DNA from 3 places in the Leclercia sp. genome. Region 1 is predicted to be linked to each of the others. Evidence: predicted binding sites of a transcription regulator. Region 1 holds the regulator's gene; each other region holds the start of a gene.

Region 1 (4,265 bases):
GGTGTTCAGATGCCCCAGGACGCGCTGCAGATGCTGCTCCAGCGTGCTCATGGGGCCCTGCGTCAGGGTCTCTGGCGCTTCCAGAATATTGCTGTCCCCGCTCTCGCCCGGCGCGTCATACTCCAGACGCTGCTGACAGCGTTGCAGCGCAATTTCACACGACTGCAGATAGCGCTGCGCCAGGTCTGGCGTCAGCATCGTATGTTCCCGGGCCAGGGTCGTCATCGCGTTGATATGCTCGACGATAAACTGGCTGTGCGTCACCCACAGCTTCATATCCGCGAGATAGGCCGAATTAAAGCCCGGCTCCTGCATCGCCTGGTTGAGGGAGTTGAACAGGGCGTTGTGCGCCTGGTTGACCTTCATGCGCTGCCAGGCCAGCGGCGTCGGCTGCGGATCGTCGCTGAGGATCAGGCGAATGGCCTCCTGGTCGGCCTCCAGCGCGTCGTGGGCATTCTGGCGCAACAGCCCGCTCTGCCACTGCGGCCACAGCCAGACCATCCCCCCGAAGGCAATCAGGCAGCCAATCAGGGTATCGGCCAGGCGGGCGATAATAAACTGCTCACCGTTCAGGGTCAGCAGCTGCAGGGTATATACCGCCGTGACCGTAAAGCCCACCGTCGCCCAGCCGTAGCTTTTGCGAATGATCAGGTAGCTCCCCAGGGTCACCACCAGCATTCCGGCCAGGGTGTAACCTTCCGGAACGTGGAAGTGCAGGGTGACGCCGGCGATAACCAGCCCCGCCAGGGTGCCGGCCGCCCGGTGGAGAATACGCACCCGCGTCGCGCTGTAGCCGTTTTGCGTCACCAGCAGCACGGTCATTAAGATCCAGTAGGGTTTCGGCAGGTGCAGCGCCACCCCCATCAGGCTGGCGATACTCAGCATCACGCTGATGCGCGCCGCGTTACGCAGGGCGGCAGACTTCAGCGACAGGTAGCTTCGCAGGGCGGGGATCAGCGGCAGGCGTTTCTGCTTATCTGCCATCAGGTCGCGCGGGTAGAGCGGACGCTGCGTGCGCAGCACCCGGGCAATACGGCTGAAGTGCCAGGCGCAGAACTGACCCACCGGGTTTTCCGGGTGCTGGCGGGCGATTTTCTCCAGCGCGCCGAGCTGCTTGTCCATGGTGAAACGGGTGGGGTAGCGATGATAGAGAATGTCGTCAGCCAACACCCGCAGACGGGCCGCCACGGTCTGCGCGTTCCAGCGGATCACCGCTTCGGCGTGGCTGCGCTCCACCAGCTTTTGCACCTCCTTCGGGTGATGCAGGCTGACGGAGATGTGCTCCTGCAAATCCAGCCCCACCTGGAAGGTACGCAGCAGGCGTTTGTATTCATGATTTCTGTTGGCCGCCAGCATATGCAGCTGCTGATAACAGAGGCCGATCAGATCCACTACCTTCTGCTGACGGGCCAGCAGCGGCGGCAGCGATTTTTCAGGATCGGTGTGCTGCGTCAGCAGGGTGTATTTCGCTTCGCAATAATCTGCCAGCTGTTGATAGAGCACGCTCAGCGATTCGCGCAGCGGCTGTTCGCGCCACATCCAGAACCAGAACCAGTTAAACAGCCCGTACCAGAGGGTGCCCAGCGTATAGAGGAGCAGCGGCTCCCAGACCGGCATGTTCCCCGCCAGACTCAGGGTAAAGATGGCTGCAATCAGCGAGGCGGGCAGCAGTCGGGCATGCAGGGCGCTGATCTCAGCCGTGACCCCCAGCGTCATCGCCAGCGCGGTCAGAATGAGCGGCAGCGGAATATCCCGGGCCAGCAGCAGCTGTACGGCCAGGCTACAGCCGGCGAACAGGCACCCGCCAATCGTCAGGCGTTTAAAAAAGCGTTTATGCGGTGTATCCAGACCGGCAATATTGCAGCAGGCAGGAACGAGGGAGAAGAGGAGGCCTTGTTGCAGATGTCCGAGGATCAAACCCACAGCCACGGGGAGACACAACACCAGGGTTTGCCGCAGTGCGTAGTTAACTTCCGGGTGATAGATGAGCCTGCGCCACATGGGGATAGAGACAAAAACGGCGTGTCATCGTGTGATGCCACGCCGTTTTAGCGGAATTAACGTGTTCCGTAAACCACGATGGTTTTACCATGGGCAGAAATCAGGTTTTGATCTTCCAGCATTTTCAGGATACGACCCACTGTCTCACGAGAACATCCGACGATCTGACCAATTTCCTGACGGGTAATTTTAATTTGCATACCGTCCGGGTGGGTCATGGCGTCTGGCTGTTTCGCCAGGTTCAGTAAGGTTTGGGCGATGCGGCCGGTTACGTCGAGGAAGGCGAGGTTACCTACCTTCTCGGACGTGACCTGCAGACGGCGAGCCATCTGCGAAGAGAGGCGCATCAGGATATCCGGGTTCACCTGAATCAGCTGGCGGAATTTCTTATAAGAGATCTCAGCCACTTCACAGGCCGTTTTTGCACGCACCCAGGCGCTACGCTCCTGACCTTCTTCAAACAGGCCCAGTTCGCCGATAAAGTCTCCCTGATTCAGGTAAGAGAGGATCATCTCTTTGCCTTCTTCATCTTTGATCAGCACTGCCACTGAGCCTTTGACGATGTAATACAACGTTTCCGCTTTTTCACCCTGGTGAATCAGCGTGCTCTTCGATGGGTACTTATGAATATGGCAATGAGACAAGAACCATTCGAGAGTCGGGTCTGTTTGCGGTTTGCCAAGCACCATGCGCTGTTATCCTCTGTTATAAGCTGTCTCCAGAGTCTGGCTGTGTACCTGTACTCTGGGGTTGCAATCGAATTCTTTCCCCTGCCTGGGGACGGGCTGTCACAATAATTAGCAGCCTGTAATGTGTGATGTCCTCTGCATACATGTGCAACGTCAATGTATTACTGTAGCATCTCGACTGTTTTAGCATAGCTTTTGCCGCCTGTCTCCTGGTGTCTCGCTTCAGCTTGATGCAGGTCGACTTCCGTTGTCAGAATTGTTGCTGGCGCGTAATCTGTCAGGAAAAATGCAATCCTGGAGTTAATAAAAATGCAAGCACGTGTGAAATGGGTTGAAGGGTTAACGTTCCTCGGTGAGTCGGCTTCCGGGCACCAGATTTTGATGGATGGCAACTCCGGTGACAAAGCGCCAAGCCCGATGGAAGTTGTCCTGATGGCGGCTGGCGGATGCAGCGCAATCGACGTGGTGTCTATCCTGCAAAAAGGGCGTCACGATGTGACCGACTGCGAAGTCAAACTGACCTCAGAGCGTCGTGAAGAGGCGCCGCGCCTGTTCACCCATATCAACCTTCACTTCGTGGTGACCGGCAAAGAGCTGAAAGACGCGGCGGTCTCCCGCGCGGTGGACCTCTCAGCAGAGAAGTACTGCTCCGTGGCGCTGATGCTGGAGAAAGCAGTCAAGATTACCCATTCGTATGAAGTGATCGAGGCGTAATGTTGTGGGGCATCATGCGGTCTGATGCCCTCACCCCGGCCCTCTCCCACAGGCAACTAAACCTCAATCGATCTTCTTGCCTTCCATCAACCGCTGCACCAGCGGCGTCATGATTAACTCCATCGCCAGCCCCATCTTCCCGCCCGGGACCACCAGTGTATTGATGTGCGAAATAAACGAACCCTGCAGCATCGCCAGCAGCCAGGGGTAATCGATATTGTCCAGATTGCGGAAATGGATCACCACAAAGCTCTCGTCGAGCGACGGAATGCCTTTAGCGGCAAAGGGATTTGAGGTATCCACGGTCGGGACGCGCTGGAAGTTGATATGGGTGCGGGAAAACTGCGGCGTCAGGAAGTTAATGTAATCCTCCATCGAGCGCACCACGGAGTCCATCACCGCCTCGCGGGAGTGGCCGCGTTCGCTGGTATCCCGCGTCAGCTTCTGGATCCACTCCAGGTTCACAATCGGTACCACGCCCACCAGCAGATCGACATGGCGCGCCACGTCGTGTTGCGGCGTGACTACGCCACCATGCAGGCCTTCATAAAACAGCACGTCGGTAGGCTCCGGCAGCGGCTGCCAGGGAGTGAAGGTGCCCGGCACCTGGTTCCAGGGTACCGCTTCGTCATAGGTGTGCAGGTATTTGCGCGCCTGGCCGGTGCCGCTTCGCCCGTATTCGGCGAAGGTTTGCTCCAGCAGGCCAAAGTCGTTGGCATCCGGGCCAAAGTAGCTGATGTGTTTGCCCATATCCCGGGCCTTGCGGATGGCCATGTCCATCTCAGGGCGGGTGTAGCGGTGAAAGCTGTCGCCTTCCACTTCCGCGGCACGCAGATGCAGCTGCGAGAAGATCTTACGAAA
Region 2 (4,265 bases), on a different contig from region 1:
AGCGTGAAGAGCTTACGTTCGACAAATGCCATCAGGTTATCAGTTAATTCCATCCCGGCGATCTCAGGCAGCGCGCCTTTGAACTGGGTTTTGTCGACGATCCACTCGCTGAAGGTTTCCACGGTCACTTCCAGCGGGTCGTGGGTAGCGGAGGCAGATGGCGGAACGATGCGGTCTACGGCGGAATCGACAAAGCCTACGTGCTCTTCCACCCAGGCTTTATCGTCGTCAGCCACGGCGGCCATCACATGGCCTTTCAGCTGGGTGGTGCCGCGCACCATGTTCTCGCAGGCGATGATGTTCAGCGGGGCGTCGTTACCCTGGGCCTTACGTTTTGCCAGCCCTTTGGCGATGGCCGGGGCGATACGCTCCAGCACCACTGGACCTACCGCAGTGGTCACCAGGTCAACGCTGGCAATCAGGTCGATAACCTCGTCGCCAATGCTGCTGACGGCATTCACGCCGGTCACGGTTTCGACCTGCTCGTTTTCACCGACCACATGCACCTGATAGCTATGACGGGCATTCAGGGCATCCAGTACCGTCTGATTCACATCCGCGAATGTCAGCGTAATGCCCGCGTCTGCCAGCAGTTTGCCGATAAAACCACGACCGATATTACCTGCGCCGAAATGTAATGCTTTCATTGTATTAACCTTCATCAATGTTGTGACCCGAGAGGGCTGGGGTGAGGCTTTTCCCTCACCCTAACCCTCTCCCAAAGGGAGAGGGAAGGGCAAAAATTACTTGTTCAACAGCGCCAGGACTTCTTCGACGCTGGTGGTGTTTGCCAGACGTTCGATAACGGTCTCATCGTCCAGGGCATTGGTCAGGCTGGTAATCACCTGGATGTGCTCGTTGTTACGGGCCGCGATACCAATCACCAGACGGGCGATGTCGTCCTCTTCTTCACCGAAGCGCACGCCTGCCGGGTACTGACAGAACACCACGCCGGTTTTCAGGACGCGATCTTTCGCTTCAACCGTACCGTGCGGCACCGCAATGGATTCGCCCAGGTAGGTCGGGGTCAGTTTTTCACGTTCCAGCATCGCTTCAACATATTCCGGCTGCACGTAGCCGCCTTTCACCAGCTGCTCACCGGCAAAGCGAATCGCTTCTTCTTTATGAGTCGCGGTACGACCGAGGAAGATGTTCTCCGCGCCCAGTTTGAACAGATGCGCATTGCTCTCGTCAAAGCTGTCCTGCAGGCTGGTACGCACTTTCACTTCGTTGCTTTCGTGACGCTGCGCCGCCACCAGACGTTCGGTCAGGCTGGTGTACAGACCACTGTCGAGGAAGTTGGTCAGCGAAATGTGCTGCGCCTGCGGAACCTGGCGCATCGCACGCTCGGTCAGGTCGCGGTGGGTGATGACCAGGTCAACATCCGGCGGCAGGCTGTTAATGGCGCTGTTGGTCACGGAGATCTGCGTCAGACCGGCATCCGCCACTTTCTTGCGCAGTACGCCTGCACCCATGGCGCTGGAACCCATACCGGCGTCGCAGGCAACGATGATTTTACGCACGTGGCTCAGGTCGTTAGAGACATCGCCTGCGGCCAGCGGCGTTGCAGCAACACCTTTAGACTGGGATTTCATGTCCTGCATACGACGGGTAGCCGCTTCGATATCGTCTTCTTCTTTCACTTTGCTGGTTTTCAGCAGGATAGCGGAGACCACGAAGGAGACGGCCATGGCGGCGAAGATAGCGGCCAGGTTCGCGAAGTAGGCACCTTTCGGGGTCATCGCCAGTACCGCCAGGATAGAACCTGGAGACGCCGGAGAAACCAGACCACCGTTCAGCACGCTCAGGGTGAACACGCCGGTCATACCGCCGAGGATAACGGCGAGGATCAGACGTGGATTCATCAGCACGTACGGGAAGTAAATTTCGTGGATACCCCCCAGGAAGTGGATGATCGCCGCGCCGCCAGCAGACTGTTTCGCGCTACCGCGACCGAAGAACATGTACGCCAGCAGGACGCCCATACCCGGACCTGGGTTAGCTTCAATCAGGAAGAAGATAGATTTGCCGAGGTCGTGAGACTGCTGAATACCCAGCGGTGAGAAGATACCGTGGTTGATGGCGTTGTTGAGGAACAGGATTTTCGCCGGTTCAACAAAGATGGACGCCAGCGGCAGCATGTCGTGGGCAACCATGAAGTTAACGCCCGCCGCCAGAATTTTGGAGAGCACTTCAACTGCCGGGCCAATGCCGAGGAACGCCAGAATCGCCAGGATCATCCCGATGATGCCGGCAGAGAAGTTGTTCACCAGCATTTCGAAGCCGGATTTGATCTTACCATCAACCCAGACGTCGAACTTCTTAATGGCCCAGCCGCCCAGTGGGCCTGCAATCATTGCGCCGAGGAACATCGGCATATCTGCACCGACGATCACGCCCATAGTGGTAATCGCACCGACCACGCCACCGCGGTCTCCGCCCACCAGACGACCGCCGGTATAACCGATGAGCAGCGGCAGCAGATAGGTGATCATTGGGCCAACAAGTTTCGCCAGCGTTTCGTTAGGCAACCACCCTGTCGGAATAAATAACGCAGTGATGATACCCCACGCGATAAACGCGCCGATATTTGGCATCACCATATTGCTGAGGAATCGACCAAAGCTTTGTACTTTGATCTTAAAATCGGATGACATAAAACACCCCTTCTTCTGTTTACGCAGGCCTTAAGCCCGAGGTTTGTTGTTAATGCGGTGGCAGAGGTTGCCCAGCCCTGTTCTGATGACGTGAAATCTGGCACTTAATTGTTTAACTGTCCAGACGGGTAAAATTTGTGTGATCTAAATCACGTAAATGTAGGGGGTAGAGATATTATTGAGGTGATGTGTGTCACAAATATGAAGTGTAAAAAAAATACAATGGGCAAGAAAGCAGCTAAAATACCCCTTATCTGTGAGGTTGATCACATTTTCGGTTGAGGTGTTTGTTTCTGTAGTGTGATGAGCATCACAAAATATCGCCGTGTGATTTTTCCGGGATGTGATCGCCGACAAATACGACTTGACCTGGCTCAGCCAGGATGTAAGCAAGTAACATTTTTAGCTAAAACCTGTAGCCAGCAATGTGTTATGGCGAAAAGCAAAAATCTGGTTTACGCTGATACTGTAAACTTAAGTCTATTATTATTCAGGATATATTTTGTCACGCTATTAAACTTGCATGGAGATATAATAAAAAATCATACTCCCCGGCTCTGAAATTAATAAGTACAAGCCCCTGTGCTTATCAATAAATTAATTTGGTTGCTTACCATTTAATTATTTTAATGAGTTTACGTTTTAATTAGTGAGGCAAATATGTTTCTCAACTATTTTGCGCTGGGTGTGTTGATTTTCGTCTTCCTGGTTCTTTTTTATGGAATCATCGCGATTCATGACATTCCCTATAACATGGCCAAAAAACGCAACCATCCTCATGCCGATGCGATCCATACGGCGGGATGGATAAGCCTGTTTACGCTGCATGCCATCTGGCCGTTTCTGTGGATCTGGGCCACGCTCTACCAGCCAGAGCGCGGATGGGGGATGCAGAACCACATGCCGCCGCCGGAACGCAACCCCGACGTTGATGCGCTGGCAAAGCGCGTCGCCGAGCTGGAACTAAAACTGGCCGCAGTGCAACCCACTGCTGATAAGAACACGCCGGAGCACTAATCATGGATCTGCTGATCATCTTGACCTATGTCGCGTTTGCATGGGCCATCTTTAAAATATTTCGTATTCCGGTAAACCAGTGGACATTAGCGACCGCGACCTTAGGCGGCGTATTTATCGTGGCTGGCCTTATTTTATTAATGAACTATAACCACCCTTATACCTTTACGGCGCAGAAAGCGGTTATTTCTATTCCGATCACGCCGCAAGTTACAGGGGTAGTTAGCGAAGTTACCGAAAAAAATAACCAGCTCATTAAAAAGGGCGAAGTGTTATTTAAAATTGATCCAACCCGCTATCAGGCCCGCGTCGACAGAGTGCAGGCGGACCTGGTGACAGCCACGCACAATATTGACAATATGAAGGCGCAGCTTTCTGAAGCCGTCGCCAATACCACCCGTGTGTCCGCTGAGCGCGACCGGCTGTATAAAGATTATCAGCGTTACCTGAAAGGCAGCCAGGCGAAGGTGAATCCGTTCTCTGAAAGCGATATCGACAACGCGCGCCAGAACTATCTGGCACAGGATGCCCTGGTGAAAGGCTCCGTTGCTGAACAGACGCAGATTCAGAGCCAGTTAGACAGCATGGTCA
Region 3 (4,265 bases), on a different contig from region 1:
GAGGTATTTTCTACCAGCGTACCGTGCTGAATGATGCCGATATTGCGGCACAGCATCTCCGCCTCTTCGAGATAGTGGGTGGTCAGAATGATGGTGGTGCCTTTGTCGTTCAAATCCTTCAAAAAGCCCCACATCGAGCGGCGAAGTTCGATATCTACCCCGGCGGTCGGTTCATCGAGAATCAGCAGTTTTGGCTCGTGCATTAACGCCCGGGCAATCATCAGACGACGCTTCATACCGCCGGACAACATCCGCGCGCGTTCGTTGCGTTTTTCCCACAAATCGAGCTGTTTGAGGTACTTTTCGCTGCGCTCTACCGCCTCTTTGCGCTCCACGCCGTAATAGCCCGCCTGGTTGACCACAATCTGCTGAACGGTCTCAAACGGGTTGAAGTTGAACTCCTGCGGGACCAGCCCCAGCTGGCGCTTGGCGTTCACCACGTCTTTTTCGAGGTCGTAGCCGAAGACCTTTACGTGGCCGGAGGATTTATTCACCAGCGAGCTGATAATACCGATGGTGGTGGACTTACCTGCCCCGTTGGGCCCCAGAAGCGCATAAAAATCACCGGCTTCGACTTTAAGATCTATGCCGCGCAGGGCCTGGACACCACCCGGATAGGTTTTTTTAAGCTGCTCAAGCTCCAGTGCAATGGTCATGAAATAGAGTTACCTATAGTGCTGACACGCGAAGTGTTGTTTTAAAAAAAATCGAGTTGCCCTATATTAGCGCAACGCATTAACCCGGTTACAGGCCGTTTATCTCCATGAATGACATAGATACACTCATCAGCAATAACGCACTATGGTCAAAGATGCTGCTGGAAGAAGATTCCGGATTTTTTGAGAAACTGTCACAGGCGCAGAAACCACGCTTTCTGTGGATTGGATGTTCCGACAGCCGCGTTCCCGCTGAACGTCTGACTGGCCTCGAACCGGGCGAACTCTTTGTTCACCGTAACGTCGCAAACCTGGTGATCCACACCGACCTGAACTGCCTGTCCGTGGTGCAGTACGCGGTTGACGTGCTGGAAGTGGAACACATCATTATTTGCGGCCACTACGGCTGCGGCGGCGTCCAGGCGGCGGTTGAAAACCCTGAGCTGGGCCTTATCGACAACTGGCTGCTGCACATCCGTGATATCTGGTTCAAACATAGCTCACTGCTGGGGCAAATGCCGCAGGAGCGTCGCCTGGATACCCTGTGTGAACTGAACGTGATGGAGCAAGTATACAACCTGGGCCACTCCACCATTATGCAGTCGGCCTGGAAACGCGGGCAAAAAGTGACGATTCACGGCTGGGCGTACGGTATTCACGATGGCCTGCTGCGCGATCTGGAAGTCACCGCCACCAACCGGGAAACCCTGGAGCAGCGCTACCGTCGGGGCGTCTCTAACCTCACCCAGAAGCACGATAATCACAAATAAGCCTGTAAAAAAGCCGGGTGGCGGCGTCGCCTTACCCGGCCTACGGTGTTCTCCCTCTCCCGTGGGAGAGGGCCGGGGTGAGGGCATCAGGCCGCACCCAACCTACCTTATTCGTCCAGCAGCACCACTTTGCCAACATACGGCAGGTGACGATAGCGCTGAGCGTAGTCAATGCCGTAGCCCACCACGAATTCGTCCGGAATCGAGAAGCCAACATACTCTACGGGAACCTGCACTTCACGGCGCTCAGGTTTATCCAGCAGGGTACAGATCGCCAGCGATTTAGGGCCACGCAGGCTGAGAATTTCGCGCACCTTCGACAGGGTATTCCCGGAGTCGATGATGTCTTCAACAATCAGAACATCTTTGCCGCGAATGTCTTCATCCAGGTCTTTGAGAATTTTAACATCACGAGTGGTCGACATACCGCTGCCATAGCTGGAGGCGGTCATAAAATCGACTTCATGGGAGACCTGCACTTCGCGGCAGAGATCGGCCATAAACATGAAGGAACCGCGTAACAGACCCACCAGCACCATCTCGCTGCCGCTGTCTTTATAATGTTCGGTGATCTGACGACCGAGTTCGGCGATACGCGCTTTGATCTCCGCTTCCGGGATCATCACTTCAACAGTATGTTTCATTTTACTAACCGTATGTTTTTATAACGAATTTCTCAATGCCGACGTGTTCGCGTCCGGCATCGCTACATAAGCCCTGAAGTATACCAGCAAATGGATCTTCCTGGCGCGTCCGTTCATAAAAGCCAGATTTGTGATTCCGATCACACTTGTTAAGTCCTATACTTAATTGCTATCAAAAAATTAACAAACTTAAAGAGTACTTTTTATGGCGGAAACAAAAGTTCAACATTCACGGTTACTCGTGAAGCTAACAGCGCTGTTCGCAGCCTTATGCGGGCTCTACCTGTTAATAGGTGGCGTCTGGCTGGTGGCAATTGGCGGCTCCTGGTACTACCCGATTGCTGGCGTAGTGATGCTGGGCGTCGCCGTGATGTTATGGCGCAGTAAACAATCGGCACTGTGGCTTTATGCTGCCCTGCTGCTTGCCACGATGATCTGGGGCGTCTGGGAGGTCGGTTTCGACTTCTGGGCTCTGACCCCACGCAGCGATATCCTGGTCTTCTTCGGTATCTGGCTGATCCTGCCCTTCGTCTGGCGTCGTCTGTTCGTGCGCTCCGGCGGTGCGGTTACCGCGCTGGTCGTGGCGCTGCTGATCAGCGGCGGGATCCTGACCTGGGCTGGCTTTAACGATCCGCAGGAGGTGAAAGGCACGCTGAATGCCGACGCCACACCTGCCGCCCCGATCTCCGAAGTGGCAGATGCCGACTGGCCTGCTTACGGACGTAATCAGGAAGGCCAACGCTACTCCCCGCTGAAGCAGATTAATGCCGATAACGTGCATAAGCTGAAAGAGGCCTGGGTGTTCCGTACCGGCGACCTGAAAAGAGAGAATGACTCCGGCGAAGTGACCAATGAAGTCACGCCGATCAAAGTGGGCAACATGCTCTACCTGTGTACTGCACACCAGCGTCTGTTCGCGCTGGATGCGGCAACCGGTAAAGAGAAGTGGCACTTCGATCCCCAGCTCAACTCTACCCCCTCTTTCCAGCACGTGACCTGTCGTGGCGTCTCTTACCACGAAGCGCGTGCCGATAATGCCAGCCCTGAGGTGGTTGCCGATTGTCCTCGCCGCATCATGCTGCCGGTGAACGATGGTCGTCTGTTCGCGCTTAACGCCGAGACCGGCAAGCCGTGCGAAACCTTTGCCAACAAAGGCGTGCTGAATCTGCAGACCAACATGCCGGATCAAACGCCGGGTCTGTATGAGCCAACCTCACCACCGATCATCACCGATAAAACCATCGTGATCGCCGGTTCGGTAACGGATAACTTCTCTACCCGCGAAACCTCCGGCGTCATCCGTGGTTTTGACGTCAACACCGGTAAACTGCTGTGGGCCTTTGACCCGGGTGCGAAAGATCCAAACGCTATCCCGTCGGATGAGCACACCTTCACCTTCAACTCGCCGAACTCGTGGGCACCTGCGGCCTATGACGCGAAGCTGGACCTGGTCTACCTGCCGATGGGCGTGACCACGCCGGATATCTGGGGTGGCAACCGCACGCCGGAGCAGGAGCGTTACGCCAGCTCCATCGTGGCGCTGAACGCGACCACCGGAAAACTGGCGTGGAGCTACCAGACCGTTCACCACGATCTGTGGGATATGGATATGCCGTCCCAGCCGACGCTGGCTGATATCACCGTTAACGGCCAGTCCGTACCGGTGATCTACGCCCCGGCGAAAACCGGTAATATCTTCGTGCTGGATCGTCGTAATGGCCAGCTGGTCGTGCCGGCACCGGAAAAACCGGTTCCGCAGGGCGCGGCGAAAGGCGACTACGTCACCAAAACCCAGCCGTTCTCCGATCTGAGCTTCCGTCCGAAGAAAGATCTCAGCGGGGCAGACATGTGGGGCGCCACTATGTTTGACCAGCTGGTATGCCGCGTGATGTTCCACCAGATGCGCTATGAAGGCATCTTCACGCCACCGTCCGAGCAGGGCACGCTGGTATTCCCGGGTAACCTGGGGATGTTCGAATGGGGCGGTATCTCCGTGGATCCAAACCGTCAGGTGGCGATTGCTAACCCGATGGCGCTGCCGTTTGTTTCAAAACTGATCCCTCGCGGCCCGGGCAACCCGATGGAACAGCCTAAAGACGCGCAGGGTACGGGTACTGAGTCCGGTATTCAGCCGCAGTACGGCGTGCCGTTTGGCGTGACGCTGAACCCGTTCCTCTCTCCATTTGGCCTGCCGT

Evidence for each region. The regulator CRP, encoded in region 1, controls carbon source genes, mostly activating them, when cyclic AMP is high. The targets are predictions, from matches to a motif close to ATGTGANNNNNNTCACAT.
Region 2: a site for CRP is predicted at 2,912-2,929, ahead of V7Q49_RS13720 (PTS mannitol transporter subunit IICBA). Genes of this name have one in related genera too.
Region 3: a site for CRP is predicted at 2,199-2,216, ahead of hpt (hypoxanthine phosphoribosyltransferase). Genes of this name have one in related genera too.

The regions. Positions count from the first base shown of each region.
Region 1 is NZ_DAIQCE010000005.1:48,736-53,000, reverse strand. It holds gene V7Q49_RS14485 (YccS/YhfK family putative transporter) at 1-2,001, opposite strand, end outside; gene crp (cAMP-activated global transcriptional regulator CRP) at 2,058-2,690, opposite strand; gene V7Q49_RS14475 (OsmC family protein) at 3,000-3,404, shown strand; gene V7Q49_RS14470 (phosphoribulokinase) at 3,468-4,265, opposite strand, start outside.
Region 2 is NZ_DAIQCE010000004.1:183,092-187,356, forward strand. It holds gene mtlD (mannitol-1-phosphate 5-dehydrogenase) at 1-647, opposite strand, end outside; gene V7Q49_RS13720 (PTS mannitol transporter subunit IICBA) at 744-2,657, opposite strand; gene V7Q49_RS13725 (DUF3302 domain-containing protein) at 3,318-3,674, shown strand; gene V7Q49_RS13730 (HlyD family secretion protein) at 3,677-4,265, shown strand, end outside.
Region 3 is NZ_DAIQCE010000003.1:26,245-30,509, forward strand. It holds gene V7Q49_RS11610 (ABC transporter ATP-binding protein) at 1-656, opposite strand, end outside; gene can (carbonate dehydratase) at 764-1,426, shown strand; gene hpt (hypoxanthine phosphoribosyltransferase) at 1,534-2,070, opposite strand; gene V7Q49_RS11625 (glucose/quinate/shikimate family membrane-bound PQQ-dependent dehydrogenase) at 2,276-4,265, shown strand, end outside.